3 regions of the Chryseobacterium sp. 22458 genome follow, and region 3 is predicted to be linked to each of the others. Evidence: riboswitches for the same ligand, from Rfam matches in the RefSeq annotation. Region 3 holds a riboswitch; each other region holds the start of a gene.

Region 1 (10,760 bases), on a different contig from region 3:
GTTCTATGGCAGCTATTTTAGGTTTAGAGGATGCTAAGGTTGAAGAAATCTGTGCACAGATCAGTGGAATAGTAGTTCCGGCTAATTATAACTGCCCGGGGCAATTGGTAATTTCAGGAGAAACAGCTTCAGTGGAAGAAGCATGTGTAAAACTGAAAGAAGCAGGAGCAAAAAGAGCATTATTATTACCTGTAAACGGAGCTTTCCACTCACCTTTGATGCAGCCGGCACAGGAAAGACTGGCGGCAGCTATTGAGAAAACAAAATTCAGAAAAGCAACCATTCCTGTATACCAGAATATCACGACTACAGCAGTAACGAACCCTGATGAGATCAAACAAAACCTGATCGATCAGCTTACTGGTCCTGTAAAATGGACGCAGTCTGTACAAAATATGATTAAAGACGGTGCATCAAACTTCGTAGAAGTAGGACCGGGAAAAACCCTTCAGGGATTGATCAAAAAAATTGACGGATCGGTAGAAGCTGCTTCTGCAATCTAATTAAGAAAAAATATGAAAGCGATTTTTTCACCGGGCAAGCTTATGCTTACTTCAGAATATTTCGCTATCGATGGAGCTCTTGTCTTAGCGGTACCTACCAGGCTGGGACAAGAGTTTTTTTTTGAAGAAAAAAATGATCACCAGTCTTTAATTTTCTGGGAAGCGCTCCATCAAAATAAACCATGGTTAAAAGCTGTCATTGATTATAAAAACTGGCAGATCCTTGAAACCAATATTCCATCAGGTGCTGAATTTATTCTGAAAACTTTAAAAAATGTTCAGCAGCTTTCTTCTGTCAAATTCAAAAACGATTTTACCTATCATCTAAAAACAAACCTTCAATTTCCGGCAGATTATGGCCTGGGAAGCAGTTCTACTTTAATGAATAACCTTGCTGAATGGGCAGAAATTGATCCTTTTCATTTAAATACAATCAGTCTTGGGGGGAGTGGATATGACATTGCCGTGGCTAAAGAAAAATCTGCGGTCCTTTTCCAGAGTAAGCCTGAGATTCAATATGAGAAGGTAGATTTTAATCCTTCTTTTAAAAATGAATTAATTTTTATTCATTTAAATCAAAAGCAGGACAGCCGGGAAGGAATCAGTTTTTATAAGTCGAAAAAGAAGTCGCCGGAACTGGTGAACGAATTTTCAGATATCACAAAGAAAATTTTATTATGCAGTGAATTGGAAAATTTTTCCGAATTACTGATGATTCATGAGCGGAAAATTGCTGATTTTCTTGAAATTCCTACAGTTAAAGAAAAAATATTCTCAGACTGCCCTGTATTTGTCAAAAGTTTGGGCGCATGGGGCGGAGATTTTGTGATGAGTGCCAAATTTGGGGGCTATAAAGACTATTTTTGGGAGAAAGGTTTTACAACCGTTTTTGAATGGTCAGATATAATTAATTTATAATCAGTAAATTACAATCCCGTTTTTTTATTTGTCATTCTGACTTATATCAGTATATTTAAACCACCTTTAACAAATAATTAATATTATTTTTGTTGAAGACAATAAAGAAATAGAAAATATAAGTAAAATGAAAAACACTAAAATCATCCAGGATTTAGAGAAATTAGGGATTAAAGGAAACTATGATGTAGTGTATAATCCTTCGTATGAAGAATTATACCAGGCTGAAGTTTCTCCTGAAAATCAGGGGTTTGAGAAAGCGGAACTTACGGAATCGGGCGCGGTATCAGTAAAAACAGGAATTTTCACAGGTCGTTCACCTAAAGACAGATATATTGTTCAGGATGATGTTACAAGAGATACAATTTTCTGGGATGGTAAAGTAAACTTACCTACAACAGCGGAAATTTTCGGGTCTTGTAAAGAACTAGTGCTGAACCAGCTTGCTGAATCTAAGAAAATTTATGTAGTAGATACATTCTGCGGAACCAATGCAGATACAAGACTTAAAGTAAGATTTATCGTTGAAGTAGCATGGCAGGCGCATTTTGTTACCAACATGTTTATCCGTCCTTCTCATTATGAGCTTGAAAACTTTGGAGAGCCTGATTTCACAGTAATCAACGGTTCTAAAACAACAAACCCGAACTGGGAAGCTCAGGGATTGAATTCTGAAAACTTTATCATGTTCAACCTTACTGAAAAACTACAGATCATCGGAGGTACATGGTACGGAGGTGAGATGAAGAAAGGAATGTTTGCTATGATGAACTATTACCTTCCATTAAAAGGTATGGCCTCAATGCACTGCTCTGCCAACGTAGGGGAAAAAGGTGATGTAGCTCTATTCTTCGGTCTTTCAGGAACAGGAAAAACTACTTTATCTGCAGATCCGAAAAGATACCTTATCGGAGATGATGAGCACGGTTGGGATAATAATGGAGTATTCAACTACGAAGGAGGATGTTACGCTAAAGTAATTGACCTGTCAGAAGAAAAAGAACCGGATATCTTCGCTGCAATTAAGAGAGATGCACTTCTTGAAAACGTTGTTGTGAACAATGGAGTAGCAGATTACACAGACGGATCTATCACTGAAAATACCAGAGTTTCTTACCCAATCTATCATATCAACAAAATTGTATTGCCTTCTAAGGCAGGACATGCTAAAAAAATTGTTTACCTTTCTGCGGATGCATTCGGAGTACTTCCTCCGGTTTCTATCCTGAATGAAGACCAGGCTCAATACCACTTCCTTTGCGGTTATACCTCTAAATTAGCAGGTACTGAAAGAGGAATTACAGAGCCTCAGCCTTCTTTCTCTCCGGCATTTGGTGAAGCGTTCCTGACATTACACCCAACGATGTATTCTAAAACATTGATCTGTAAAATGAAAGAACACGGCGCTAAAGCTTATTTGGTAAACACAGGATGGAATGGTACAGGTAAGAGAATCTCTCTGAAAGATACAAGAGCGATCATCGATGCGATCATTGACGGTTCTATCGATAATGCTCCTAAAACCCAGGTTCCGATCATGAACCTTGAAATTCCTACTGAACTTCCAAATGTTTCTACAGGTATTTTAGATCCTAGAGATACCTATGCAGACGCTTCAGAATGGGAAGAAAAAGCAAAAGATCTTGCTTCAAGATATATCAAAAACTTTGAGCAGTACTGCGATACTGAAGAAGGGAAGAGATTAATCGCTTCAGGTCCTCAACTTCAGGAACAAACTATCTAATAAGATTTTTACAGATACAGGAAAGCCTCATCAAAAGATGAGGCTTTTTTATTTACCTGTCGCAGCAATCATTCCCAGAATAGAAATCTGCGTAATCTGTCAAATCTGCGAGAAAAATATTATACTTTGCATGAATCATTAGAATGATTCAGCATTAGGCTTACTTTAAACTGAAGATAGCCAATCTGTAGCCATCCATTCCAAACCCGGATAGGACAGCATCTGTACAGGCTGCCGTTACAGACTTCTGTCTGAATTCTTCTCTTTTGTAAATATTGCTGATGTGAACTTCAATCTTAGGTTTTCTGATGTTCTTCAAACAATCGGCTATTGCATAAGAATAATGAGTGAAAGCTCCCGGATTGATCACCACTGCATCAAAATCATCTTCCTGAAGCCTGTTGATCAGCTCACCTTCAATATTAGACTGATAATAGGATAGTTCATGAGTATGAAACTCAGACTTCAGTGTTTCCAAATAATTTTCCATGGAAACAGTTCCATAGATCTCAGGTTCCCTGGTGCCTAAAAGATTCAGGTTAGGTCCGTTTATAATCAAAACTTTCATACTATAAAATTAAAAAGTTTTTTTAATAAGAAGTCAAAAAAATCAGCCAGGTTTTTTATTTTCTGTCTTTGAATTATTTTTAATGATATTTATCATACTTATGGAAACGTTAAATCTTTAAACGCTTGGTTTCAAAAGGTTTTAATAAAATCTTATGTTAATTTTTGTAAAATTTCTATTAAAAAATAAATAAGTCTACTTGTTTTGTGGACTAAATATTTATAGCTTTGCAAACATAATTTCGATCGGCTTATAAAGAAAGATGGAGGGAACTGACCCTGCGAAATCTTAACAACCTGCTACGGTAAGGTGTTACATTCAGCCTGTAAAAGGGAAAATAAGCATTTGGTTTATCGTATTTATCGATGCCCTTTGCTGACTTTTCTGCAAAGGGCAAAGTTTTAATATTTGATAAACAAAATTGATTATGATTAATAAAAATCTATTTAATTCTAAAATTTGGATCCCACCGGTTGCGGCATTTTTCTTAGGTGTTGTAAGTGTAAACGGACAGGTCTCCAAACCGAAAAAAGATACACTCCGTGAAAAAGAGATTGACGAAGTTGTCGTTGTTGCTTATGGAAAAGCTAAGAGAAACAGCTATACCGGTTCAGTAGCAACCATTTCCAGTGATAAAATTAACAATAGACCTGTAACCAATATTACCAAAGCCCTGGAAGGACAGGTGCCGGGAATCCAGACAACGACATCTTCAGGGCAACCGGGTGCCGTTGCTACGATCAGAATCAGGGGTATTGGTTCGGTAAGTGCCTCCAGCGATCCGTTATATGTAGTGGACGGAATTCCTTTTGACGGAAATCTGAATGCTATAAGCCCTAGTGATATTGAATCCATCAGTGTTTTGAAAGATGCTACTGCAAGTGCTTTATATGGTTCAAGAGGTGCCAACGGAATTATTATCATTACAACAAAATCCGGGAAAAAAGGAGAAGCAAAAGTAAACCTTAACATCAGCCAGGGGTTCTCGGGAAGAGCGGTAAAAGATTATGAGCAGGTAAGCACAGATCAATATTTTCAATTGTATTGGGAAGCTCTGAGAAACGGATATAGATCTGATAAAATATCTTCTCAGCAGGCTTCCCAAATGGCTACAGATAACCTTGTTTCAATGCTTGGAATAAACCCTTATGGTCCCGGGTATTCAAAACCGGTAGGAACGGATGGTAAATTATTGCCGGGAGCAACTCCGCTATGGAATGATGACTGGAGAGATGTTTTACAGAGAACGGCTTCAAGGAACCAGGTAGATCTTGATATCAGCGGCGGAAGTGAAAAAAGCAATTATTTCTTTTCCCTTGGGTATCTGGATGATAAAGGAATGGCTATTGAATCAGGATTTAAAAGATACAATACGAGGTTAAAGATCAATTCGGAAGTAAAAAAATGGTTAAACATTGGGATAAACCTGAACTATACCAACAGTGTTCAGCAGGCTCCTACCTCATCAGATTCCAAGGCAAGCAATGTGATTCAGGCTGCGAGAGTTGTTCCTTCATTTTATCCTTACTATGAAAGAAATCCGGACGGATCTTTTGTGTTGGATGCTGCCGGAAACAAGATTTATGATTTCGGAAAATACAGACCCAGCAGTGCGCTTCAGAATCAAAACCTGGCTGCATCTTTACCGTTGGATAAAAATGAAAACAAAGAAGATAATTTTTCAGGAAAAGGATTCATGGAATTTACTTTCTTACCGGAGTTAAAATTCAAAACGAGTTTTTCCGTTGATCTTGTTAATTATAACGGCCATTTTTACTCCAATCCGCTTTTGGGGCAAGGTACAGAAATTGGTGGGTCTGTGACCAAATCCAATACCAGAACACTTTCTTATACAACGAGTAATATCCTGACCTATGATAAGAAGTTCGGAAAACACCATATCAATGTTTTAGCCGGACAGGAATTTTATAAATACGACTATCAGACCATCTCCGGATCAAGAAGCGGTTTCTCCCTGCCTTACTACTATGAGCCGGATGCGGCTTCATTATTGGTCAACTTCGGGGGATACAGCAATAAGCTGAGTTTGTTGAGTTACCTTGGAAAAGTAGAGTATGATTATAATAATACCTATTTCCTTTCCGCTTCAGGAAGAGCAGACGGTTCTTCAAGATTTGCCTCTGACAACAGATGGGGGAGATTCTGGTCTGTGGGAGGATCATGGAAGATATCCAATGAAGATTTTATTAAGAACCTGAATGTTTTCAACCAGTTGACACTACGTGCAAGCTACGGAGGACAGGGGAATGATAAATTGCTGCGTCCAAACGGGCAGTCTCTGTATTATGGATATCAGGAGCTGTACAGAATACTGACCCTTGGCGGGGAAGCGGGGACAACCCTGGAAAAAGCAGCAACAAAAAACCTTAAGTGGGAAACCAATCTTAATATGAACGTAGGGCTGGAATTTGCGATCCTGAATAACAGAATTAAAGGGAATATCGAATATTTTAAAAGAAAAAGCCAGGACCTTCTGTTCAACGTACCGGTTGCTCCATCTTTGGGGATCAGTGATTATCCGGCGAATGTAGGAACAATCCAGAATACAGGTTTTGAATTTTCACTTTTCACCACTCCGATCAGGAATGAGGATTTCCAATGGAATGTGGATGTTAACCTGAGTACTTTAAAAAATAAAGTGACCAAATTACCCGGAGGACCACTTGTGGTAGGAACCAAACAGCTGAGAGAAGGAGGTTCCGTATATGATTTCTTTATCCAGGAATGGGTAGGCGTAGATCCAAGCAACGGAAAGCCATTGTGGAAAACCATTTCTAAAGATGCAAACGGAAACGAGGTGGAAGGAACAACTTCAGAGTATTCAAAAGCAACGAAAATAATACAGGGATCTGCATTGCCTAAACTGACAGGAGCAATCAGTACCAGCATTAATTATAAAAACTTTGATTTCTCAGGATTACTGACTTTCAAAATCGGAGGAAAGATTCTGGATGGAGATTATACTTCGCTTTTACATAACGGAAGCGCCGGAGGACGTGCATGGGGCGTGGAAATGCTGAACAGATGGACTCCTGAAAATCCTAATACGGATGTTCCGGGACTAAGCACTACAACCAACAACTGGACTTCAACGTCTTCAAGATTCCTGTATTCGGGAACATATGCGAGACTTAAAAATGTAAGTTTAGGGTATACATTGCCTTCTGATTATTTTGAAAAGATAGGATTGAAAAAATTCAGAATTTACATTCAGGCAGAAAATCTTCTGACTTTCTATAAACACAAGGGAATGGATCCTGAACAGGCACTGGACGGTACAACGTATTTCAGATATCCGGCAATGAGAACGATCACTTTTGGTCTTCAGGCAACTCTTTAACCTTTTAAAATTAAAACAATGAAAAAATTAAAATATTTATCCTTTGCAGTTATTGGATTGTGGTCGCTGACAAGCTGTGAAAGTGACCTGACTACCGCTCCAACAGATCAGGCAAACAGTGAAGAAGTCTTCAAAACGGCTGAAAGTGCAGAAACGGTAATCAACGGTACGTGGGCAAAATTCAATAATGATGGAACAACCTATGCTAATATCGGTTACTCCACAGTTCTGAGAGCGAGCGATGCTATGGGAAGTGATGTGGCCATCCTTAGAAATAAATACGGATTTTCAGCTGCCTATGATTTTACCGAAATGGTTAATACTACAGCCGGAAGACCGTTATTTATCTGGACGATGTTGTATTCAACCATCAATAATATGAACAATGTTATTGCAAGAATTGACGGTACGGAAGGAAGCCAGGAAAAAAAGGATCAGGTAAAAGGACAGGCAAAAGCTTTACGTGCTTTCTGTTATCTGAATATTGCGAGCTTTTACCAGTTCAGCTACCTTAAGGATAAAACAGCTTTGACGGCTCCCATCTATACGGAACCATCCACAATAAATACACCGGGAAGAAAGAAAGCAAGCCTGGAAGAAATTTATACATTGATTAAAAGTGATCTTACAGATGCAGACAATCTGTTGAAAAACTATTCAAGAAATAATAAAGATAAAATCAACATAAATGTAGTTAATGGGCTTTTGGCAAGAACCTATCTGAATACCGGTGAATGGAGCAAAGCTGCCGATGCTGCAAGAACAGCAAGACAGGGGTTTTCTTTTATGGCTCCGGAAAAATATAAAGAGGGATTCAATGATATTGAGAATGCAGAATGGATCTGGGGGCATAGACAGACTCAGGAGCAATCAGACGCAAGTTATGCATTCCATTACCTGGATGTGTCTTCATCAGGAAGTTTCTATTATAGCTTTATGGCTGATCCATACTTTAAAGATTTGTTTGATGCGAATGATATCAGAACTCAGTTATTTTCATGGGATGGACAGAAAGGAAGAGAAGGATTGCTGAGGTATGCAAAGTTTAAATTTAAGCCCAATCTTATTGCTGATATCGTGTATATGAGAGCTGCTGAAATGTACCTGATCGAGGCTGAAGCTGAGGCAAGAAATGGAAATATTTCCCAGGCAGTTACTGCTTTAAATCAATTGAAAACGGCAAGGAAGGCAAATGCTTATACAGGTCCGTTAGCTCAGAATGAGGTTGTGAAAGCAGTTTTGATTGAAAGAAGAAAGGAATTATTCGGTGAAGGATTTTCTCTTTCAGATATTATCAGAACCCAGGGAAGTGTGGAGAGAAAACCTTATGTAGATGATCAGGGGAAACCAATTAAAGTTCAGGTGATCACACCGGAAGGAGCCGTGAAAACCGTTGATGGGAAGGGACATTCTGTTTTTGCATTCCCTGACCAGTCTGCTTTTGCTCCGAACAGCAATTACTATTTATTCAGTATTCCTCAGCGGGAAGCAGAGAATAACCCGAATTTATAATATACAGTTCATATTAGATTTGATTTTTTTAGCCACTGCTTTTGCGGTGGCTTTTTTGTGAATGTTTATCTGATGAAAAATGCCTGTTTCATTATCTTGAAACAGGTTGATTTTTTGTATTTTTAAGGATTTGGTGCTGTTGAAGTACAGTTTGTGATATTGAATAGCTTAAACGAAATCAGATACTCCGGTAATTAAAAGTCCGTTTCACCTTTTGGTGAAACGGACTTACAGACTATTTTGATTAACTTATTATTGCTTTTGCTAATCTACCAAAGAACTTTCCATTCTTTCTTCGGTCTTCCAAATGCCTTTATCATTTTTGAGAAGATAAATTACATTTGAATTTCTAATATCTTGTAAATAGGTATTTACCTGAATCAGACAATACTTCTTATCAATGGAAAAAAAAGGCACTGATATTCTGGTATGTTCATTATTGTCTTTCTTAATAAAATCTATTTTTTGTAGATCCAGTTGATTGTCATATGTTCCGGTCTCTTTAGAAAAGTTATATTTTTCTAAGAATCCGTCATCAAATTCATCAACAACAGATTTCACGGGAATAACTTCTTCTGAAAGATTAATCAGCTGAACATTATTTTTTTTAGAAAAGTCACTAATGAAGTTTTCTTTCTGATGACAGGAAAACAAAAATAATAAAAGGTATAAATAATGAACTTTCATAACTATTTTATAAAATTGATATTAATTTTTTTCGTACCACTGTTTAAAAGGTTTTCAATTTGTTGATTAAACTTCTGGAAAGTACTGGAATTAAAATCTCCGGCTGGTATATAGCTGTCTATTTTAATTTTTTCGTACCATCCATTTTTAATCAGGAAGTTGGTACCTGCTTTTTGTATGTGCCAGTGTCCTACATCGTCACGTAAGCTGCCCCAATCAGGAGAAAGAGCAACGGATGCTTCATTCCATAAACCTGCATTGGCGATTTTTACGTGATCTAATTCATGTCGCATCACAAAGGCCAGCTGCTCTCTGCTTGAGAAGGCTTTGTCGGATAAATACATCTTCACTTTTCCAACTCTAAAACCAGCCTTGTCTACTCTTACGTCTGTAGCTCCTAAAGCTTTAACGGTTACCGTTTTTCCATCCACTACTTTTGTATATTCAAGAGCTCCATTGGCATTCATCTTACCACCAAGTCTGCTGGCATCATTGTAGATGTTATTTTTACTTAATCCCTCTTCTACTCCAAGCTGTTTTTCATAAAGCTCTCTGGCGTAAGAACGATCGCCAACAGGAGTTCCTGGACTAAGTGTATTGGCTTCGCTATCTTCCATATAAACGGTCACTTTTTTTGTGAAAAATATGCGATATACCCCATACGATATTGCGCTCATAGCAGCACCTACTACTGCTCCTTTTGCAATTCCCTCAAGGAATTTAGTTCCGTTTGCCAATGACTGTACCATTGCACTTCCTGCTCCGGATAATGCTCCGTTTCCAACTGTAGCGAGAAAAGTTCCTGCACTGAATACCTGTCCGAGGCCTGCTGATACAGCTCCGGTAATTGACCCAATGGTGACGGCTTTGAAAAAGCCTCCTACACTGAAGTTTCTTGTCAGATAAGCTTTTGCCAGATATAAAAACGTGGCAATAGCTGAGGAGATTATCGCTCCAGTCATCACTGTAGCCCAAAAAGCTCCCATCGCAGCGAGAAAAGCAAATTGGAATACCTCTCCATTAGGATCACTAAACATTAATGGGTTATTCAGTACATATCCATACTTATTATAGTTTTGAGTGTTGTATGGATCCTGAATGTTTTCATCTGCATTTAAAAATCTTCTGAGTAACGGATCATACAATCTTCCGTTCATGTGGATAATTCCTACCTCCGCAAAATGCTCATGGCTGGTGTAGCCTCTGTCTACTAATAATGAAGCATTATCAATACTGTTCTTATCTGTAAGAATAGGGCCGTTTCCAATCTGAAGATGGGTGAAATTCCCCCAGGCATCAAAATGCCTCTGTTCCAGTTTATTTCCTGCTTCATCACTGATCGCAAGAATACTTCCTAAATAATCTTTATGTAAAAATTTATAAGACCCGTTCGTTTCATTATAATTTTTTAAATATACAATATTACTTTCATATGGTGTCCCGCCAATATAAAGGATGTGTTTTTCC
Region 2 (10,760 bases), on a different contig from region 3:
GAAATTGATTAATTCTTCAACATTCGATGGATGTTCAGCTGTTAAAACCTCATCAGTCCAATTGGCATCAAATCCCTTTTTGTTGAAAGCAATTTTCTTAGAGTTGGCTACTGCAACTACTTTAAGATCTATCTTTTTACGTTTTTTAATTTCTTCTGCAGACTCCAAAACCTGTTGAATCAATGTTTTTCCTACATTTCCATGACCTATAATGGCCAGATGAACGGTTTTAGGCTTTTTGAAAATTTCAGATTCTATGATGTTCTTTGTTTTCTCATCCTGAGAAGAAGTAACTACAATATTGACTCTGTTTTCTCCTGCCACCTGGTTAAGAAGCAACGGGAATACATTATTTCTCGCCAGCTCGGCAAAAACCTTGTTGAAATCTTCTGCTACGAAACCAATAACAGAAACGTTGTTGATGCTATAGATCTGGGAAACCTTTCCTGATTTTCTTTCTTCTTCAAATTCATCTATAAGACAGGCTACCGCTTTTTCCGCATCATTTTCATGTACCAGTATGGAGATTCCGTTTTCTACCGCCTGCTGGGAGATCACCCCTACACTGATCCTTGCTAAAGTCAGCGCCTTAAAAATTCGTCCGTCAATCCCGATTTCTCCCAGGAAATCTTCACCTTCAAATTTGACGATTGATCTGTTCTTTAAAAATTTTATTTCATTAGCCTTTTTCATTACTTTATAAAATGTTTTTTATGATATTATTTAATTGTTGATATTCCATTAGGAAGGCATCATGCCCATGTATTGATTGAATCTCGTGATAAGAAACAGTCTTGTTTTTCTCTTTTAAACTCTCGAAGCACATTCGGATTTCAGAAGCCGGGAAGAATAAGTCTGTATCTACGGAGATCATGTGCATTCGTGCCTGTATGTTCTCCAGTGCTTCTTCAGCAACATTTATATTCATCAGGAGATGATTCATCAGTTTGTAACTTTTTAAACTAAACCTTTCGTTTAGTGCGTTACCGTGATAAACCAACCAGTCTTCTGATTCCAGACGCTGTTTTTCCTGATTGTATGTATTTTGAAATCTGTCATTGAGCGATTGTGGAGTTCTGTAGCATAACATCGCATGAATTCTCGCTTTTTGTAAAGGTTCATCTTTATCATTCAATAAAAATTTCTGAACCAGACATTGTGCATGAAGCCAATCATGGGTTCTGTAATCACATGCTATAGGGATAAATATTTCAGCAAGATTTGGCTGTTTGGCCAGCATTTCCCATGCAATTCCTCCTCCAAGGGAGCCTCCGATAATGGCATATATATTTTTGATCTCTAAAGCTTCCAGCCCTTTCAGAAACAGATTGGCTATATCTGAAGGGGTGAAGTCTTGATAATCTTCAATTAAAAAATGATCGTAACCGTTTCCGGGAATATTGAAAGACAGAACTGTGTATCTATTGGTATCAACAATCTGATTTTCTCCTACCAATTGTTTCCACCAGCCTTTTTCGCCGGATACTGTTGAGTTTCCGGTAAGGGCATGATTGATCAAAATAATGGGAGCCGTAAAGAGCTCTTTCCCGAAAAGCTCATAGCTCAACGGGATATGGTATTCCTTTTGGGAATTTGTTTGATACGAAAGATTAATATAGTTTAGTTCTGTTTTCAATTCTATTATTTTAATACAATTGAAAATGCCACAGGAAATGGCTGAAAAAGAACTTCAGTAAGTTATCTGTCCAAAATAATTTTGGTAGAACGTAGCACCTTCTTTGCTTTCACAAAGGGTTGCTAAGGTTTCATCGGGTCTAATCCCTCAACCTTTCTTGATAACATTTTCAATATTTGAATGAACGAATGGTGCAAAGGTAGTTCTTTTCTTTTAATTTCAAAATAAAAATATTTTAATATTTAAAAAAGCCCTTAAATACAAGTGTTTCAGAAGCATATTAAGAATTATTCAGATGAAAAAAATTGGAATTACTTTTCAAAAAAACTAACTTCGTATTGAAAAATGACTACCTATGACTGCCGAAAAAGAAAGATTACAAGATACCAAATGGAAAAACTGGGGACCTTATGTAAGCAACCGGCAATGGGGCAATGTACGGGAAGATTACAGCCCGAACGGAAATGCATGGAACTTTACCAATCATCATAATGCCGAAAGCTATGCCTATCGCTGGGGCGAAGAAGGTATTGCAGGAATCTCTGATGTGAAACAGCTTTTCTGTTTTGCTTTTTCATTCTGGAATAAAAAAGATAAAATTGTAAAGGAGCGGTTTTTCGGGTTGAGCAATCCGCAGGGAAATCATGGCGAAGATATCAAAGAAATCTTTTATTATCTGGATAATACACCTACCCACAGCTATATGAAGATGGTGTACAAATACCCGATCAATGAATTTCCATATGATGAGCTTGTACTTGAAAACGGAAGAAGAAGTAAACAGGATCCGGAGTACGAAATTTTTGACACCGGAATTTTTGACAATGATGAGTATTTTGATATTTTCATTGAATACTGTAAGGCAGATCACAATGATATTCTGGCCAGAGTTACCATCTGTAACCGAAGCAGGAATGACGCTCCTATTGTCGTAATACCTACTGCCTGGTTCAGAAATAACTGGAAATGGGGGTATAATACCTATAAAGCGGAAATGAATGCAGCTTCTGATGACGGAAGTATCAATATCGGGCACGACAGTATTTCGATCAAAAAGTTTTATTCGAGAAACGTAAATGCTCAAAGTGTATTTTGTGAGAATGAAACCAATACCCCGAAGCTTTACGGTACTCCATTGGCTGAAAACAGTTACTACAAAGACGGGATTAATGATTTCGTCATTCATAAAACTGATACGGTAAATCCTGAGCAAAAAGGGACTAAGGCTGCTTTTCTGATCGATGAGATTATTGGAGCCGGACAATCTAAGGTCTTTGAATTTAGATTATGTCCTGACGAAACAGAGGAGCCTTTTGAAGGGTTTGATGAAACCTTCAGTATAAGAAAGTCTGAAACAGAAGAATTTTACAATGAAGTTCAATATGATACGGTACATGAAGATGAAAGGAATGTTCAAAGACAGGCATTTGCCGGACTTCTTTGGAACAAACAGTTCTACCATTACAATATCGGAAAGTGGCTGAAAGGGGATCCGAATTTTGAAGCTCCGAGAAATTTCAATGAATATGTAAGAAATACAGAGTGGAATCATCTTCATAATAAGGATATTATTTCCATGCCTGATAAATGGGAATATCCATGGTATGCTACCTGGGATCTGGCTTTTCACTGTGTTCCTTTTTCCATCATTGATGCTGAGTTTGCCAAAGGGCAGCTTTTACTGCTCACCAAAGAATGGTATATGCATCCTAACGGGCAGCTTCCGGCTTATGAATGGAATATGAGTGATGTGAATCCGCCTGTACATGCATGGTCCTGCTTCCGTGTTTTTAAAATTGATGAAAAAAACAATGGAAAGCCGGATTTATTATTTTTAGAAAAAGTATTCCAGAAGTTGCTGCTGAATTTTACATGGTGGGTGAACCGAAAGGATAAAAACGGTAAAAATATTTTCGGGGGAGGTTTCCTGGGACTTGATAACATCGGAGCTTTTGACCGTAATATGGTACTAAAGGATGGGCAGCACCTTGAACAGGCTGACGGAACAAGCTGGATGGCTATGTATGCCCTGAATATGATGCGGATAGCAATGGAGCTTGCCCAATACTATCAGGTATATGAAGATATGGCTATCAAATTTTTTGAACATTATCTGTATATCGCAGAGGCCATGGAAAATCTGGGTGACGGAACAAAAGGTCTCTGGAATGAGGAAGACGGATTCTTCTATGATGTACTTCAGCTCGGGAACGGGGAAAGTGTTTCTTTAAGGCTGAGAAGTATTGTGGGATTAATTCCGATGTTTGCCGTTGAGATAGTAGATCACCGTTTACTGGAAAAGATGCCGAATTTCAGAAGCAGAATGGAATGGATCTTAAAGAACAAACCTGAGCTCACCAAACTGGTATCACACTGGGATGAAGAGGGCCATGGAAGAAAACACCTGATGAGTATTCTCCGTAAAAACAGATTGACAAAGGTTCTCACAAGAATGCTTGATGAGAAAGAGTTCTTAAGCTCTTATGGAATCCGGGCCATGTCTAAGGTGTATGAAGAGAATCCTTTTATTTTTTCTGTACATGGAACTGAAAATATGGTCTATTATACTCCAGCTGAAAGTGACAGCCGGATGTTTGGAGGAAACAGCAACTGGCGCGGACCAATCTGGTTCCCCATCAACTTCCTGATTGTGGAAAGCTTACAACGTTTTCACTATTACTATGGCAACAGCCTTAAGGTAGAATTCCCAACCGGAAGTGGTGATAAGAGAAATCTTGATGAAGTAGCTCAAAATATCAGCAAGAGACTATGCTCGATATTTTTAAAGGATGAACACGGGCAACGTGCCTTCAACGGAGGGAACCCGAAGTTCAATTATGATGAGCATTTTAAAGATTATATTACTTTCTTTGAATATTTCCATGGGGATAACGGAAGAGGTGTTGGAGCATCACACCAGACCGGATGGACAGCCACCGTGGCGAAATTGATAAAACCGAGACTTACTTTTTAATAAGTAATGAGTAATGAATAATAAAAAAGCCGGATAAATCATCCGGCTTTTTCTATTTTTAAATAAGAGATTAAATTTTTTCTCCATTTACATAGACTTCGTATCCTATTTCTACATTCGGTTCTAATGTTTTTGATACGGAACAGTATTTCTCAAAAGATAGTTCTGCAGCTTTCAGTGCCTTTTTAGGATCAATTTCACCTTCTAAAAGGAATTTCACATTGATTGATTTAAAAGGCTTCGCATCATCTACCTGTACTCTCTCTCCTTCTACTTCCGCCTGAAAGCTTCTGATCTCCTGACGCTGCTTTTTTAAAATAGAAACCACATCAATCCCGCTGCATCCTGCTACTGCCATCAGTACACTTTCCATCGGAGAAACTCCTTTTGCTCCCGGCTGGGAAGTGTTATCCAAAAGAATAGAATTGCCCTGAGAGTTTGTACATTCAAATAAAAAATCGTCGTTTATTCTGTTAAGTGTTATTTTCATTATTGCTTATTGCTTATTGCTTATTGCTTATTGCTTATTGCTTATTGCAAAGTTATAAAATTCCTCTTGCTTTTATCTCCAGATATTTATTGATAACATCGATATTTAAATTTTCAGGAAGCGTATATACGGTATAAATTCCATATTTACGGAGTTCCTGAATGATCAGTTTTTTTTCGAATTCAAATTTTTCAGCCACAATCTCATCATAGATTTCCTGCATATTTTCAGGGTTTTTGTTGATCAGTGTCTGTAATTCAGCATTTTTGAAAAATACGACTACCAGTAAATGGTTTTTGGCGATTCCACGAAGGTATTTCAATTGGCGGTTAAGCCCGTCCAGCGTTTCAAAATTAGTAAAAAGCAAAATAAGGCTTCTTTGATTGACGGAATATTTTACATCCTGATACAAGCGGTTGAAATCACTTTCAAAGAAATCGGTTTTAATATTATAAAGGGCTTCTGATATTTTTTTCAGCTGTCCTGATTTATTATCGGCCGCAATTTTATTCTCTGCCTTTTTTGAGAAGGTCATCATCCCTGCCCTGTCTCCTTTTCGGATAATAATATGTGATAATGCCATTGCAGCATTGATTGAATAATCCAGAAGGCTGAGTCCGTTGAAAGGCATTTTCATCGTTCTTCCTTTATCAATCAGCATAAAAATACGCTGTGATTTTTCATCCTGAAACTGATTGACCATAAGTCGGTTGGTTTTAGAAGTTGCTTTCCAGTTGATGGTTCTGATATCATCTCCGGGAACATATTCTTTGATCTGCTCAAATTCCATGGTGTGCCCCAATTTTCTGACTCTCTTGATCCCACCCATCAGAAATTCGCTTTGCAAGGCCATCAGTTCATATTTTCTGAGATGGATAAATGACGGGTAAGCTGGCAGTGCCGCATCTTTCTGAAAAGTATATCTCCTTGAAACGAATCCCAAAGGTGAAGAAGCATAGATATTCAAACCTCCAAAATGGTATTCGCCTCTTTCTTTAGGTTCTAATGTATATTGAAAAAAGGTATTGGCACCGGAGTCTATCTTTTTCTCAATTGAAAAGTCCCTTTTCTGAAACTGGAACGGGATCTCATCAATAATTCTTGTATTGATTTTAAAACTGTAATTATTTTTGATATCAATTTTTACAAAATTCTCATCGCCATTAGACAGTTTTTCAGGCAATATCCTCTGAGCCTGCAGTGCATTCTTCTGATTAAAAAGCAGGAGATAATCTACCATAGCTGCGAGGAAGCAGATCAATAAGGCAATGTGAGCTCCCCACATCAGGACCGGAAAGAAAAATGCCAGAACATACAACACCCCCACTCCGATGAGTGTAAAGAAGAAACGTGTATTGATGTATAAGTTTTTCATTGTTTAGGTTACAGGTTGCGGGTGAAAGGTTTTAGATGGTCGTTTATTAGCTTTTTCACCTCGGAATTTCTATTCCTTCTAAAATCTGGCGTATAATTTCGTCTGCTGTAAGACCTTCCATTTCTCTTTCAGGAGAAACAATTACACGGTGTCTCAGGACTGCATAACTCGCTTCTTTAATATCTTCAGGGGTTACAAAATCTCTTCCTCTTAAGGCTGCAAAGGCTTTTGAAGCGGTAAGAAGGGCTAATGAGGCTCTTGGAGAGGCTCCCAAATATAAAAACTGGTTTTCTCTTGTGTTGATAATAATTTTAGCAATATATTCCATCAGCTGTGTTTCCACAACTATTTCTTTTACAAGATGCTGATAGTTTTTCAGCTGTTCTGCTGTAATGACATGATTAATCCCTTCTGTTTTATCTTCTTTTTTGCTTTCATGCTGATTTTTTATGATCGCAATTTCCTGCTGAAGGTTAGGGTATCCTACATTGATTTTGAACAGGAAACGGTCTAGCTGGGCTTCAGGAAGTCTGTAAGTTCCTTCATGCTCTATCGGGTTTTGGGTGGCAATAACAAGGAACGGGTCTTCCATGATATACCGGGTACCATCCATTGTGATCTGTCTTTCTTCCATAACTTCAAACAAGGCTGACTGAGTTTTGGCAGGCGATCTGTTGATTTCATCAATCAATATGAAATTGGAAAAGACAGGTCCTTTTTTAAATTCAAACTCCGAGTTCTTTACACTGAAAACTGAGGTTCCCAAAATATCAGAAGGCATCAGATCCGGTGTAAACTGAATTCTGCTGAATCCTACATCAATGGTCTTTGCTAATAATTTTGCTGTAATTGTTTTGGCTACTCCCGGGACACCTTCAATAAGGACGTGCCCATTTGAAAGTAATGCCGCCAGAAGATGTTCAATCATACTCTCCTGCCCTACAATGACTTTTCCAATCTCAGCTTTTACTTTATCGAGACTTGCACGAAGTTCAATCATATCTATTCTTGACTGAAACTGATCTTCACTTTTATTAAGATTTATAGAAGTTTGATTTTCTATGTTCGGGTTATCAAGGTTTTCCATAATTTTTTATTTTTTTAATAGGACGGTGTCCTATCTTTTGTTAAATCGTCCCGTTGGGACTCTTTGCTGTTTTATTTTAAAATTTCATCAAGCAGTTTATTGATCCTTACAAGGTCTTCTTTCATTACTCCGGCGTAAGAATCCTGGGCTTTTTTAATAAGATGAATAGCTTCATTGATCATTTCCATAGGCTTTCCTGTTTTCAACTGAAGTTTTTTGGCAAATTCTTCATCCAGGCTCTGGGTATCGATGAGTAAATCCATTCTTACCTTATTCAGGAAATACTGGGCTTTCTTTGCCATCATATCATGAAAATCACCCTCCTGAAGATAAAGATTTCCGATGCTTTTTACAAATTCCAGTGATGTGTTTTTCAAAGGTTCTATTACCGGCACAATTCTCTGCTTTCTTTTGGCATTAAAAAAAATAAACAATACCAATCCTCCGAGTAAAACCCACCATGCATATTTCAGTGCCGGATTTGAGAGTATGAATCTCATAAAGAAACGGGATTCTTTACTGTTACTTTTTACAAACCATAGGGTTTCCCTATCCTGAAGATAAGAAAAAACATCCTGTGCATATTTTATATTTCCGGGTTTCAGCAGGTAGTAATTGGTGAGAAAAAGAGGTTCGCTATGAACATAAATATTTCCTTTTCCGAATTTCACTTTAATAAAATTCGCCTGGTCCGTATTTCTTTTTTCCACTGTTTTTCCTAATACCTGAACTCCGGGCTTGATAAACGAAAATCCTCTTCCTGACGGAAGTTTATCTAATTTAATAAAATCATTCTGATATTTCTTATCTGTAAGTTTCAGTACATTTTCTTCTTCAAATGAGATTTCCGAATCATAATATCCTATACTGTCTGAAACTTCTTTAGGCATACGGCTTACCATCAGCATTGCATCAGATCCTTCTGAAACCTGTTCCAGAATTTTTTTCCAGGATGCTGCATCCAATTCATTTTCGATGACCATTATATTATGAGGGCCTTTTTGATTCCGGCTATAATATTCGTAAGGAGCCTGCTCCATTCTCTTCAGGTTATTCTTAAAGAGGTTTTTCGCTTCATTATTGAAAACAAACAGGCCGAAAGGAGATTTTTCATGAATATCGAAATTCTTACGCCAGTTGACGGTCTCTTTTTTATTAACTTCAAGCAACGCCAGAATAATCATCACAATGATGAAGATTACAGCATATATTTTGAAAGTTTTGTTCATGGTTGATAGGGTTAGGGTTTAAATGCCTGATATTTGTTTTTAAATTTCTGATAGCTTTGTTCTTCAATATTGAACTCTCCATACCAGACATAATCGAAAATATAGGAAAGTTCTGAGAAGTCCTGCTTAAGATGGGCGGCTTTCAGCTCTGCAGCATAGTCTTTATTGGTTTTTTCCGGATTCCAGGTGATCAGCTTTTTATCACTTAATTTTTTCAAAATAAACAGAAACTGATACCGTATTGCTGAACGATAATCTCCTGCATGTTCAAATCCGGCTATACTTTCAGGAAAATTAATCTCATGGATGTTTTCATGGAGTTCCTCTACATTCAGGTCCAGTTTTTTGTTTTTCTTTCCAAAAATGAAGTTCCCGTCTTTTCCAAGAATATATCTGATGATAAAATAAAGCAGAAATCCTACAAGAATAATGACAAACAGACGAATAAGAAGTCCGGTAAACTCCAGGGATTTTGTAAATGCTGTTTCCCCGAAAATACTTTGCAGCAATTTATTTATTTTCCGCATCAGTTTTTGCCCGAAAGATTCTTTAGGTTTTGACACCGAATAATCAAACTCGTTGCCTTTATACCTTGACGGAACATTTTCTTTGAATTGCTTGGGATAGACCACATTTTCCGAAACCGGATTTTTAACCAATACCGAATCGGCACGCAGCATATTCCTGTAGTGCCCGGTGGTATAAAGGGAGTCTACAAGGTCATCTTCCGCAGGTCCGTTGTCCTGAGCACGAACGAGCCCAAGAGAAAGAAAAAACAGTATGAAAAAAATCTTATTCATTGATCCCGATGGTATCTATTTCTTCAAGTTCTACTTTCTGATGAAGATCTGTTCTGCTGTCGTAATACATCAGTCCGACATTCACGTACATGAGATTGGAAAGAAAGAATGATAACAGCATAGAAATTCCATAAAATACAAAAAATACAATTCCTGTAGCGCCGGTAAAGGGATTCTGTTCAAACTTACCGTCCGGGGCAGATGTCAGTACAGCTCCGTAAAAGAATATAAGCGGAATATAAGTGAATACCGAAGAAATAATGGAGATAATGGTAATCATGATGATAGATCCTCCCCAATACTTCCAATAAGGTGATTTCTCTCTTCCGTTCGGATAGGAGAACTGCGCCCGTATGGAATAACTAAGGCTTTCAAAAAATCTTCTGTCCGAATTGAAATAATCATACATCAGAAATGTAATAACATTGAACAGTGTAGGATAAATAAGGAATATGAGGAAAATTCCTATAATCAGAAATATCAGAATATAAGAAAATCCCATCACGAAAAAAGCTAATGGAGTGACAATAAAAATCAGACCAATACACAGCTTGGCTATTTTTCCGGCGTTATTTTTAAAGTCTCCTACAATTTCATCGGTCTTTATGCTATTGGCTCCCTGTGCAATTCTTTTAAGATAAAAAACAGGAAACAGATAACTGACAATGGCAAGTATCATAAAAAGCAGAAAAGTAAGTAAAGCCACTGCGATCAGCATTCCTGCGTTATCGGAAAAATATTTTTCAAAATAATAGGTATCACCATTCATATTGGATCCGAAAATCTGAGAAAAAAGTTCTCTATATCCAAAGATAACCACTACTACCATTAAGATTAACAGTAAACCATTGATCAGCAGGTAGCTCTTAAAGTAGTTCTTCCCATAGAGTTTAAAGAAGTTGAAACTATCACTGATGAAAGTTCCGAAATCTCTTTTTTTATAAAATTGTATCATTGATGTTTTTATTAGTTTTTTTATTGACAACAGACGGATATACAATATAGTAAAAAATGACGATTGCAAGGGATCCGAAAATAATAAGCAAATTCACCATCAAAGGCATTCTCAACGCATGTCTGGTCACATAACCTTCTATAATTCCGGCACAAATTGTGAAAGGAATGGTACTGAGAAATATTTTAAATGAATCTTTAAATCCTTTTTTAAA
Region 3 (10,760 bases):
CATCCTTTCCCGGTTTGACATCATCATCGACGGATCTGATAATTTTTCAACAAGATACCTGGTTAATGACACCTGTATGAAGCTGAAAAAAACATTGGTGTACGGAAGTATTCTCGGATTTTCAGGGCAAGTGGCAGTATTTAATCATCAGGGAAGCAAAAACCTGAGAGACCTGTTCCCGGAACCTCCGTCTGATGGAGATATGCCGGATTGTGACAGTTTAGGTGTTCTGGGAGCTTTGCCGGGAATTATAGGAAGTATGATGGCGCTTCAGACTTTAAAGATCATGGCTGATCTTCCTGTAAATTTAAATCAGATAACATTGGTAGATACAATGAATTGGAGATTTCAGACGATTGATTTTTAACAGCTTAAAAAGATTAAAAAATATTTCATCATTCTTTAACTATTCAATAGAAACGGGCTAAAGCCCGTTTTCTTATAACAAAATTCCATTGGCTTTAGCCGAAACTTACGCTTTTGATTTCTGAAAGATTTGTTATAATCCATAAAAATAAAAGAGGCAGTAAATTGTACTGCCTCCCTCTGTATCATTATTCGATGAAAAATTACTGTCCTTGCTGCATTACGCCTCCGTTATCCTCTTTTTTAGTCTGGTTCAGGATATTAGGATCCTCTTTCGCCAGTTTATTCTTTGTCGGAATCTTGTAATTGATGGAAATTCCAAAGTTTCTTGAGTCATATTTGGATCTCAGCATTGCACTCTCTCCCAATGGCGGATTAGAACGTACCTGCATGATCTGTCCGTTGAAAATATCATTGGCAAAAACAGATACAGTAAGGCGGTTGTTCATAAACTTCTTTGTTAAGGTAATATCTAAATTATTGTTGAACGGCTTTTCTGCTGTAAAGTAGAAATATCCTGCTTTAGGAGTCAGATAGCTGTAATTAGCTGTCAGTTTAATATCTTTTGGAAGAAGCAACTGAGTCATCACATTCAAAATCCAGAACCCTTTATTGTTGAGGTTATCAATCTCATGTTTCTGATATCCTGCATAGATGTACATGAAATTCATCTTGTCAGGATTGAAGTTAGATTTCATAATTTCACCTATCGATTTGGTGAAAATCTGAAACGGAACAGGAAGACCTACATTGAAATTGTGAATTTTCATATTTGAAATATTCATCTGCTGGTTGAATAGTTTTCTGCCGTCTTTTCTGATAATCTGTGCTACCTGGTTATTTGCTGAACTTACACTATACCCGATGAATGCATAATCGAAAGCTGAGATTTTTATTTCATAATTATCAAAAATAGTAGGCTGTAGATTCGGGTTACCGTTTACTTCCGTATTAGGGCCGTAGAATGTTACGTTATTAGGGTTTAAGGCAGAAATACTAGGCAGACTTATTTTTCTGTTGTAATTGGCGGCAATATAAACCTGACTCATCATATTATACTGCACACTTGCATTGGGGAAAAGCTTGAATTTATTGAAAGGAGTCAGATTAGCTTCTGTGAGCTTTCCTTCTTTATTGAAAAACCTTGTTATCCCTGAAATATCATAATTTTCAGCCCTTGAACCCAAGGTGAAATCAAACTTCTTCAGTTTAGCCTGAAATTCCAAATACGTAGAGGCGGTCTGTCTCTGGTATTCAAGATTGGTTAAGCCAAAACTTTCAGTATCGTAATCCTGTCTTTCATACAACCCTCCAAAGCTTACTTTTCCACCATCAAGAAGTTTGATAGGTTGAGCGTAATCTACTTTGAAATTGGCAATATTCATCACGGATTTATTGTTCAGCAGATCTTTTACGCCACTCATAGCACTGTTAATTGGAGGCTGGGGATCCGCTGCAAAATTTCCATCCTGAAAGAAATTGTCCTGAGAAAATTTACTGTCTGATCTTGTATAACCAAACTGAAAGTCCAGTTTTTGAGATTTATCTGCAAAACGTTTCTGATAGGTTACAACAGCTTCCTGTCGCAAATTATTCGTATGGGCAACATCTGAAGAAGTATAAAAAGCCTCTCTCAGATCATCTTTATTATTATCAAAAGGTAAATCTCCATGCCCCTTACTCAGTGTGTAATTGTCATTATTATTGTGATAAATATCGTAGTTTAATAATAGACGGTCCTGTCCTAAATCGAATGTTAACCCTGATTTTGCAAAATAACCTCTTCCCAATCGATCCGTATTGCTGTCCAGAAGCTCATCCTGCTGTGCATTCAGCATGCTTTCACGGTAGTTTTGCCCTACATTCAGCTGCCAGCCGAAATATTTATTTCTTGCATTCAGATTGATTGAATTGGTTGTTCTGCTTCTGTATTTATCATAATTCGAGAATGAATAATTCCCGGAATACGTTGCTGTTAAATACTTATTGGCATTTTTATTCGTAATAATATTCATGATAGCCCCTCCTGAGGTTGCCGGGAATTCGGCTCCGGGCTGAGTGATCACTTCTATTCTTTCTACAGAATTGGCAGGCATTCCTTCAAGAAAAGAATTTAATTCGTTGGAAGTAATATTCAAAGGCCTTCCGTTCAGGAAAACGTCCAGCATTTTTCCCTGGTACATCATTCCTGCAATATCCGTTGCAACAAGCCCCGGGAGTTTTTTAATTCCTTCCAGCACGTTTCCGTTATTCAGTTGAGGTTGTTCGGAAAAATCAAAAATAGTACGGTCTGCCTTTTGTTCAACGGCTTTTTTAGTTTTGGTGATTACCACCCCTTCAATTTGTTTCTCTTTAGAAGCAGCATTCTCTTTTTCCTGAGAAAAAGCAAATACAGAACCCAAAAGTGACAAAGCGAATATAGTTTTTTTCATAATGTTTTTACTGATATCCGGTTAGACGCAGAAAAAGATCATTTGTTACTGTAAAATATTGAAAATCGAAAATTTAGGCTAAATATTTTTTTATTTCCGAAATAATTATATCTTTGCCGGGTAATTATCAAGAATCTCTAGATGGGATAGCAACCTGCAAAAACAAGCAAGGTGCTGCAAGCGATAAGCCGGATCTTCCGGAAAAAATGTTTATCATTCTATCATTACTCCCATCTTGAATTTTTTGTTTTAAAGCTAAAATCAAATGTTTAAAAAGAAGGGAAATCACATTTCATCAGTACTTTTTTATTCTTCGGATCATGAAGTGAATCTTCATTACTCTGATATGTTCTCATGCCATTTCTACATGCGCATGTGTTGTTGTTTCTAGCCATTCTATTTCCAAAAAATAATACAAACTTTTCGAATGCTCCGGTAACCTTACAATTTTAGGGTTACAGGAATTGTATTGCCTAAAAAAACTTGACAATAAAAAAAATAACAACATGCATAATTTCAGAAAAAAAATTTTTGTTCCTTCCATTGCGCTTATCTCTACATTTTATTACGCTCAGAAGGATACTTTACAATCTAAAAAAATAGAAGATGTGGTGATCCTTGGATCAAGAGGTTCAGGAAGATCATTAACAGATACTCCGGTGCCGGTGGATATCATCAATATTTCAAAAATTTTAAAACAAAGCCCGAGCAACAGCATCAGTCAGGCTTTAAATTATATTGTACCTTCATTTTCATCAACTTCTCATACGGTTAACGACGGAACTGATTTTGTAGATCCTGCGCTCCTGAGGGGATTAGGCCCTGATCAGGTTCTGGTTCTTGTAAACGGAAAAAGAAGATATCAGTCTTCGCTTATTAATGTTACCCTTACCCCGGGAAGAGGTTCTGTGGGAACCGACCTTAATGCTATTCCTGCCTTTGCTTTAGAAAAGATTGAGGTTTTAAGGGACGGTGCTTCTGCCCAATACGGTTCCGATGCCATTGCCGGAGTGGTAAACCTGGGATTGAAAAAAAGACTTGGGCTTTCCGGACAGGTATTTTTAGGAGGGTATGCTTCTCCTGTTACCAATAATTTCTCTGGTGGGATAGATGGGCAGACGATTTCTGTAGATCTTAATTATGGAGCCAAAATAGGGAAAACAGGATTTTTTAACGTTACTGGTTCTGCCCAATACCGTGATCCTTATTCAAGAGCCGGAGTGAGAAACGGGGATATTTTCAATGCCTATAATGCAATTCATTACAGAGCTTTACAGGATGGAGTAAATATTGATGGACTCTATAAAAATATTACCAATACTCCCAATTCCCAGCAGATTATCAATACAATTAAGCAATATGCAACCAAAGTAGATTATTTTGGGAATGATTTTCAGTCTCAGATCTCAGAGGCAAATAGCATTTCTGATCTTCAGAATATACTGGGCAGAGATTTTACCTCTCAGGAACTTAATTACAGAGGCCTGGAGAGAAAAGATTTCAGTCTGAGAGCAGGGCAGTCTAAATTACAGTCAGGGCAGCTCTTTTTTAACTCTGAAATTCCTGTTAATGATGAATGGAAAGTGTACTCATTTGGAGGCTACAGCTACCGCCTTGGAAATGCCGGGGGATTTTACAGGCTTCCGAACAATGAAAGAAATATAAATTCAATTACCCCCAACGGATATCTTCCTCAGATTGAAGCGACGGTAAATGACTATTCTCTTGCTGCCGGAATTAAAGGCAAATGGAACGGCTGGAATGTAGATTTCAGCAATACATTTGGGAAAAATACCTTCGGTTTTGGGGTCGTAAATACCTTTAATGCATCGCTTACCGATAGTTCTCCAAGAACCTTTGATGCAGGAGGATCTGAGTTTTCACAAAATACAGTCAACCTGGATTTTTCCAAAAAATATGATGTCCTGAAAGGGTTGAATATTGCATTTGGGGGAGAATACAGGCACGAAAATTATAAAGTAAATGCCGGAAAAGAAAATTCTTATGCCTCATACGATATTTTTGGCCGTGTGGTAACCGCTCAAACGCCTGAAAATGAAAAAGTAACTGACTTCTTTAACAATATAAGACCAGCCGGAGCACAGGTTTTCCCAGGTTTTAGTCCGGAAAATGCAGTTTCAGGAAACAGAAACAGTATTGCAGCTTATGCTGATGCCGAGCTGGAAGTTACTGATGGGTGGCTGTTGGAGGGAGCTTTACGGTATGAGAATTATTCAGACTTTGGGTCTACATTCAATTATAAGGTGGCAACCAATGTAAAGCTGGCTCCCAATCTGAACTGGAGAGGAGCTGTTTCCACAGGGTTCAGAGCGCCTTCATTGGCTCAGATCTATTACAGCTCTACTTCCACTTTGATCCAGCAGGGGGTAACAACACAGGTAGGTACTTTCAGAAATAAATCTGAAGCTGCCCAGGCATTGGGGATTCCAAAATTAAAACAGGAAACATCACAATCTTACAGCACAGGAATTACATGGAAGATTCCGGCATTAAGCCTGACTTTCACAGCAGATGCTTATTTAATAAAGATTAAGGACAGAGTCGTTTTAACTGATCTTTTCTACCGTCCTGACGGAAGTTTTACTCCTGGTTCAGATCAAGCCGTTTTACAGAATGCTTTTGATCTCGCAAGAGCAAGCGCTGCCAACTTTTTTGCCAATGCAGTAGATTCTCAGACAAAAGGACTGGATATTACTATTTCCCATAACTCAAAAATTTCATCAGGGGTTTCTTTAGAGAATAATCTGGGAATCAACTTCAATCAGACTAAAAGAATCGGAGATATCCATGCCTCACCGAAATTGGTAAGCCAGATCAATAATTATTTCTCAGAACCCAACAGAATTTATTTTGAAGAAGCTGTACCGCGTGTAAAAGCTACATTAGCCAACACGGTAAGGGTTTCCGGCTTTACTTTCGTACTGCGCAATTCATTCTTTGGCAAAGTGACTGATGCAGATGTGGTAGATGCTAATTTTGATGGAGTAAAGGGAAGTACAGAACATTTTATCCTTAACAGTCGTTTGGTAACAGATCTATCTGTAGGTTATAATTTTAATAAAAATATTTCAGCAACAATAGGAAGCAATAATATCTTAAATATATTGCCTTCTAAAAGCCCTGATATACCTTCATTAACAGCAGATAATCAGTTTGTCTATTCCAGACAGGTTTCCCAATACGGGATAGGGGGAAGATTCTTATTTGCAAGAATTGAATTCAGTTTCTAAATATATTTGCTTAGAAGTTTTGAGTACAAAAGACAGAGACCGGATCTCTGTCTTTTATTTTTTATTTATTTCAGTGATGAAAATTCTATAAAATCATATTCTGCGGAAGAGGTAAAAAGCTGTCGTAATACTGCAGCATGTCCATTTCCGGCTATCACAAGAATTCTGTCTTCACTGTTGTGCGGAATGTTTTGGATATTTCGGAACATCCTCAGGTTTCTGCTGTACCAGTAAAGCGCAAGCATATCAGCACCATCATATTCTCTTAGTTTAAAATCACCGCTTAGATAGGCTCCATATCCGTACTCGTGGCTTTCTTTTGAATTCATATAGGTAAAAGTGTCCAGTAGAGATTTAAAATTTTTAGGCTCAGAACTCTTGTAGAAGGCTATAAACTGTTGAGAGATCTGATCATCACTTCTGAAGTCGTAATCCTTGCTGAGATTTTTAAAAAATGCAGAATCAGTTTTTCCAAAATGTTTTTCAAGATCATCCAGAATAGACTCAGCATCAATACTGAACAATTCGTTGATTTTAAGTTCACCGGCTATTCTCATCGCAAGCTGATAACGCTCATCTCTTTTGTCACGGTGCTTACCTTCGTTATATTCCTTCAGCTTTTGATTGGCCTTCCAGTTTGGCCAGGCTTCTATTGCAATCTTTGTAGGTTTAAATCTTTTGATATATTCTACAAGTTCAGTGACTTCTTTTGCTGTTTTAGGAGAAAGTACATCTACCTGATCTTCTTTATTGGTTTTATGGGCATCAAGATTAGGATAATCGAAATGGAATGAACCCACCACCAAAACTTTCGTCTTTGGGTTTGTAAAATAATCTGAAGGTTTCTTTTGTGCAAATACTGATGTAGAAAGGCAAACAAGAAAAATATAAATTAAGGTTTTCATGAGTTTATTTTTTTTAGTTACTATTAAATTATTGTGCACGGTTTTTCTCTTCGAAATTCACCGCTCGGTTATTTGATTTTATTTTTTGGTTTCCAAAATTATAGGTGATGCTGAGTACCAGTCTTCTGGCATCCCAATAATTGTTGAAAGACTGTGTATTATCTGAAAAATATGCCTCTCCTTTATATCCGGACTGTTTAAAAATATCACTTACCGAAAGATTGATCTGTACCGCTTTTTCTACAAGACTCATTTTGATTCCGGCGTCCAGGCTCGCCCTGTTTCTGATAGAGGAGTATCCGTCACGGGAAGGGAGATTATGCCAGTAATTTACAAACAGGAAGAAGGTTTTGGCCTTATTGAGCTGAAAAGTATTGTTGGTGGAATAATAAAACGATTGTCCGTTTTTGGGAACAGCATTAAATTGCGTGATCTGCGTTTCATTATAGCTGAATGAAACTGAAGTATTACTTTCCCAGATCTTAAAAAATGTATCCGTATAATTGAGATTAATCCCATACTTATCCTGATTATAATAATTGTAATAGGTGCTGGTAATATCTTTTCCGTCCAGAAAAGTGATCTGGTCAAAATTATTGACGGTTCTCTGGTAATAAAGATTGGCAGATAATCTGTTTTTAAAAATATAATTGAATTCTATATTATGATTGAAAGAAGGCTGTAAGCTTGGGTTTCCGGAATAATAAGTTCTTGGATTGGAGTACCATCGGAACGGGTCCAAAGCCCGGAAATAAGGACGGTTGATCCTTCTGGAATAATTAATACTGAACTGGTTATTTTCATTAGCTTTATAGGAAATATAAGCCGTAGGAAAGAATTTTCCATACTTGTTTTCAGATTCAGTCTGAATAATAGGTGAAAAACCGTTGGTTTGCGTGTATTCATAACGAAGCCCGGCTTTGGCAGACCATTTTTCACTGATATCCTTACTGGCACTGATGTATGCGGCATAATTTTTCTCTTTGTAATTAAAAAGGTTACTTCTGCCAGGATCTATGATGTAATCGTCCTGAATCAGATTAAAATATCCTATATCCGAACCATTGGAAAACTGACTGTATTTTGCTCCTGTTTCTATCTGCACCTTTTTAAAGTTTAATGTAAGATCAGCCTGCCCCGAATAAATTTTATAATCTACAGAAGAAAGATTTCGCACCACCTGAGCTGTATTGTCTGTCAGATTTCTGGTGGTAAAATTGACATTATTATCAGGCATATTCCCATAATAATTGGCCCCGAGGCTCAATTTATGTTCCCCGAATTTCTGGTCAAAATATAAATTCAGCATCTGTGATGTAAAAACAGAACGGTGTTTAGAATCCGTATCGGTTTGTAACGTCCGGATATTATTGGTAAAATAGCTTTGCTCTGACCTGATATCCATATCGGAATGACCTTTTGAAATATCATACACCAGCCCGATATTGGCATTTTTAGACAGTGAATAATCGAAATTGGCATTTAATCCAAGGCCGTCATTCATATCCCGTCTGTCATCCCTGCTGATAGAAGAATTCTGTCCGATGATCTTATAATTTTCCACGGAACGTTTATCTGCATCATATCCCAGAACTTTTACAGAGGCTTTCCATTTTTCATTTTGATAATTTACACCAGCCACACTGGTGAATCCTGCGTATGTTTTCTGAGTATAGTTCGTATTCAGGTAGCCGTTCCATCCGAGATTCTGGTTTTTTTTGAGAACGATATTGATGATTCCGCTATTTCCCTGGGCATCATATTTTGCCGGCGGGGTGGTGATTACCTCTATTTTCAGGATGTTTTCTGAACGGAGGTTTCTCAGATAGTTGATAAGCTCAATGCCGGAAAGATTAAGTATACGGTCATTTACCATCACAGAAACACCATTTTTTCCTGCAATAGAGAGAAGGCCTTTATCTTCATCAACTTTCAGTAAAGGGGTTCCGGCAAGCACTTCCATTCCGGAGCTTCCCTGAGAAAGCATGGAGTTCTGGACATTGTAAACCAAACGATCTACTTTACGCTCTACCAGGGCTTTCTTTCCGTTTACCGTAACAACTTCTATTGTACGGACATTGATGGTGTCTTTAGTTTGGCCTGCTGCAAACGAACAAACTAAAATTGCTATAGAAAGAATATGTTTTTTCATAGTATATAAATGACATTTTAGAAGATGAATATGTTACATTTCCTGAACAAAAGTATGAGTCACACTTTTTTGTAGAAATAGCCATTAGATGAACCGTTATTTTAGGGAGATGAAAATAGTTTGGTCGGAAAAAAACAGCCTTTTGTCGATAAAATATTGAAATATGATATTCCGGAGGTTTATATTTGAATATGAAATCGCTATTAACAAAATTTTCTAGCAAATAAATATGCGTGAAGATGGCGATTGCATATGACCTTTGAAAAAAATAAACATCTACATATGAAAAGAAAGCAGATTGTATGGCTTCAGATTCTCTATTGGGGATTTGATTTTTTTGGCTCGGTTATTACCCCTTTTTATTTTTTTCCGGAGGAGCTTAACTATCAGATAGGTGTTCTCAAGATTACCTATTTTGTAGTAAGAATACTTAGTTTCTATATTTTATACTTATTTGTTTTTCCTAAAATTTTCAAACCTGACAGGCTTTATACCGCTGTCTTTGTTTTTCTGTTTGGCCTTTTGTCTTTTGCAGGACTGCGCTATTTATTGGAAGAACTCATTTTGCCGGTAACATTTGGATTCCGGAATTATAATGAGGATACGGGACTCACTTACTATTTTTTTGATAACCTTTATAAAAGTACTCTTACAACTTTTATTGCCGGAATTTTATGGATACTGGAAAAATACGGTATCGCTGAAAACGATAAAAAACAACTTTTAATAGAGAAAAGGCAGGCTGAACTTCAGGCACTGAAAACCCAGATCAATCCTCATTTTATTTTTAATTCATTGAATAATATCTACTCCCTTGTTTATCAACATTCGGATAAGGCATTGCCGGCTATTGAAGAGCTTAGTCAGCTTTTAAGATACAGTACAAAAGATCTGGAGAAAGACTTTATAACTCTTGATAAAGAAGTAGGGTATATCGATAGCCTGGTTGCACTGGAAAAACTCAGAATCAAAAATCCTGAATTACTCATCACAGAGAAAGAAATTGAATATCCCCATCTTAATATTTCACCGATGCTGTTGGTTCCATTCGTAGAGAATGCCTTTAAGCATGGTGATTTTCGGAATAAGGGCTTTGAAATGAAAATTTCTGACCATGATAAGATCCTGCATTTTTATCTTTTAAATTTTAAAAATGAAAAAGTAAAAGACACCGTCTCAGGAATAGGGATAGAAAATGTGAAAAAAAGACTGGAGATTTTATATCCGGATCATTATGAACTGAATATAAAAAATACTGAAACAGAATTTGTTGTAGATTTAAAAATTGATTTACGAAATGAATAAGATTAAATGCATTATTGTAGATGACGAACCGCTGGCAATTTCTTTGTTGGAGCAGTATGTAGAGAAAATACCTTTTCTTGAATTGGTTTTTTCTGCAGAAAATCCTATTCAGGCTTTAGAATATATTAAGAATAATCCTTCTGATCTGATTTTTTTAGACATTATGATGCCTGAGCTCACAGGAATCAATTTTATGAAAATTTTAGGAGACAGACAGAAATATATCCTGACAACTGCGTACTCAGAGTATGCCTTGGAAGGCTACGAACATCATATTATTGATTATCTTCTGAAACCCATTTCTTTCGAGCGTTTTCAGAAAAGTGTTATAAAAGCTCAGGAACGGTTT

What was found. A riboswitch is a leader RNA that binds a small molecule or an ion and turns the genes downstream of it on or off. The one in region 3 is predicted to bind S-adenosylmethionine.
Region 1: another riboswitch for S-adenosylmethionine. It lies ahead of ACTJJF_RS11795 (SusC/RagA family TonB-linked outer membrane protein); the one in region 3 lies ahead of ACTJJF_RS18145 (TonB-dependent receptor plug domain-containing protein).
Region 2: another riboswitch for S-adenosylmethionine. It lies ahead of ACTJJF_RS10980 (alpha/beta fold hydrolase); the one in region 3 lies ahead of ACTJJF_RS18145 (TonB-dependent receptor plug domain-containing protein).

Annotation. Positions count from the first base shown of each region.
Region 1 covers NZ_JBQEOA010000003.1:178,656-189,415, reverse strand. Annotated here, with positions in the region: gene fabD (ACP S-malonyltransferase) at 1-503, shown strand, start outside; gene ACTJJF_RS11810 (GYDIA family GHMP kinase) at 516-1,421, shown strand; gene pckA (phosphoenolpyruvate carboxykinase (ATP)) at 1,549-3,165, shown strand; gene ACTJJF_RS11800 (type II 3-dehydroquinate dehydratase) at 3,326-3,733, opposite strand; SAM riboswitch class I at 3,981-4,077, shown strand; gene ACTJJF_RS11795 (SusC/RagA family TonB-linked outer membrane protein) at 4,161-7,094, shown strand; gene ACTJJF_RS11790 (RagB/SusD family nutrient uptake outer membrane protein) at 7,113-8,606, shown strand; gene ACTJJF_RS11785 (hypothetical protein) at 8,871-9,293, opposite strand; gene ACTJJF_RS11780 (RHS repeat-associated core domain-containing protein) at 9,296-10,760, opposite strand, start outside.
Region 2 covers NZ_JBQEOA010000003.1:13,629-24,388, forward strand. Annotated here, with positions in the region: gene ACTJJF_RS10975 (ACT domain-containing protein) at 1-693, opposite strand, end outside; gene ACTJJF_RS10980 (alpha/beta fold hydrolase) at 698-1,636, opposite strand; SAM riboswitch class I at 1,696-1,803, opposite strand; gene ACTJJF_RS10985 (MGH1-like glycoside hydrolase domain-containing protein) at 1,992-4,610, shown strand; gene ACTJJF_RS10990 (OsmC family protein) at 4,681-5,100, opposite strand; gene ACTJJF_RS10995 (DUF58 domain-containing protein) at 5,153-6,475, opposite strand; gene ACTJJF_RS11000 (AAA family ATPase) at 6,531-7,562, opposite strand; gene ACTJJF_RS11005 (DUF4350 domain-containing protein) at 7,634-8,791, opposite strand; gene ACTJJF_RS11010 (DUF4129 domain-containing protein) at 8,803-9,591, opposite strand; gene ACTJJF_RS11015 (DUF4013 domain-containing protein) at 9,584-10,546, opposite strand; gene ACTJJF_RS11020 (stage II sporulation protein M) at 10,530-10,760, opposite strand, start outside.
Region 3 covers NZ_JBQEOA010000005.1:148,138-158,897, forward strand. Annotated here, with positions in the region: gene ACTJJF_RS18135 (HesA/MoeB/ThiF family protein) at 1-367, shown strand, start outside; gene ACTJJF_RS18140 (outer membrane beta-barrel protein) at 570-2,798, opposite strand; SAM-I-IV-variant riboswitch at 2,918-3,015, shown strand; gene ACTJJF_RS18145 (TonB-dependent receptor plug domain-containing protein) at 3,305-6,049, shown strand; gene ACTJJF_RS18150 (DUF5694 domain-containing protein) at 6,115-6,954, opposite strand; gene ACTJJF_RS18155 (TonB-dependent receptor domain-containing protein) at 6,983-9,106, opposite strand; gene ACTJJF_RS18160 (sensor histidine kinase) at 9,389-10,411, shown strand; gene ACTJJF_RS18165 (LytR/AlgR family response regulator transcription factor) at 10,404-10,760, shown strand, end outside.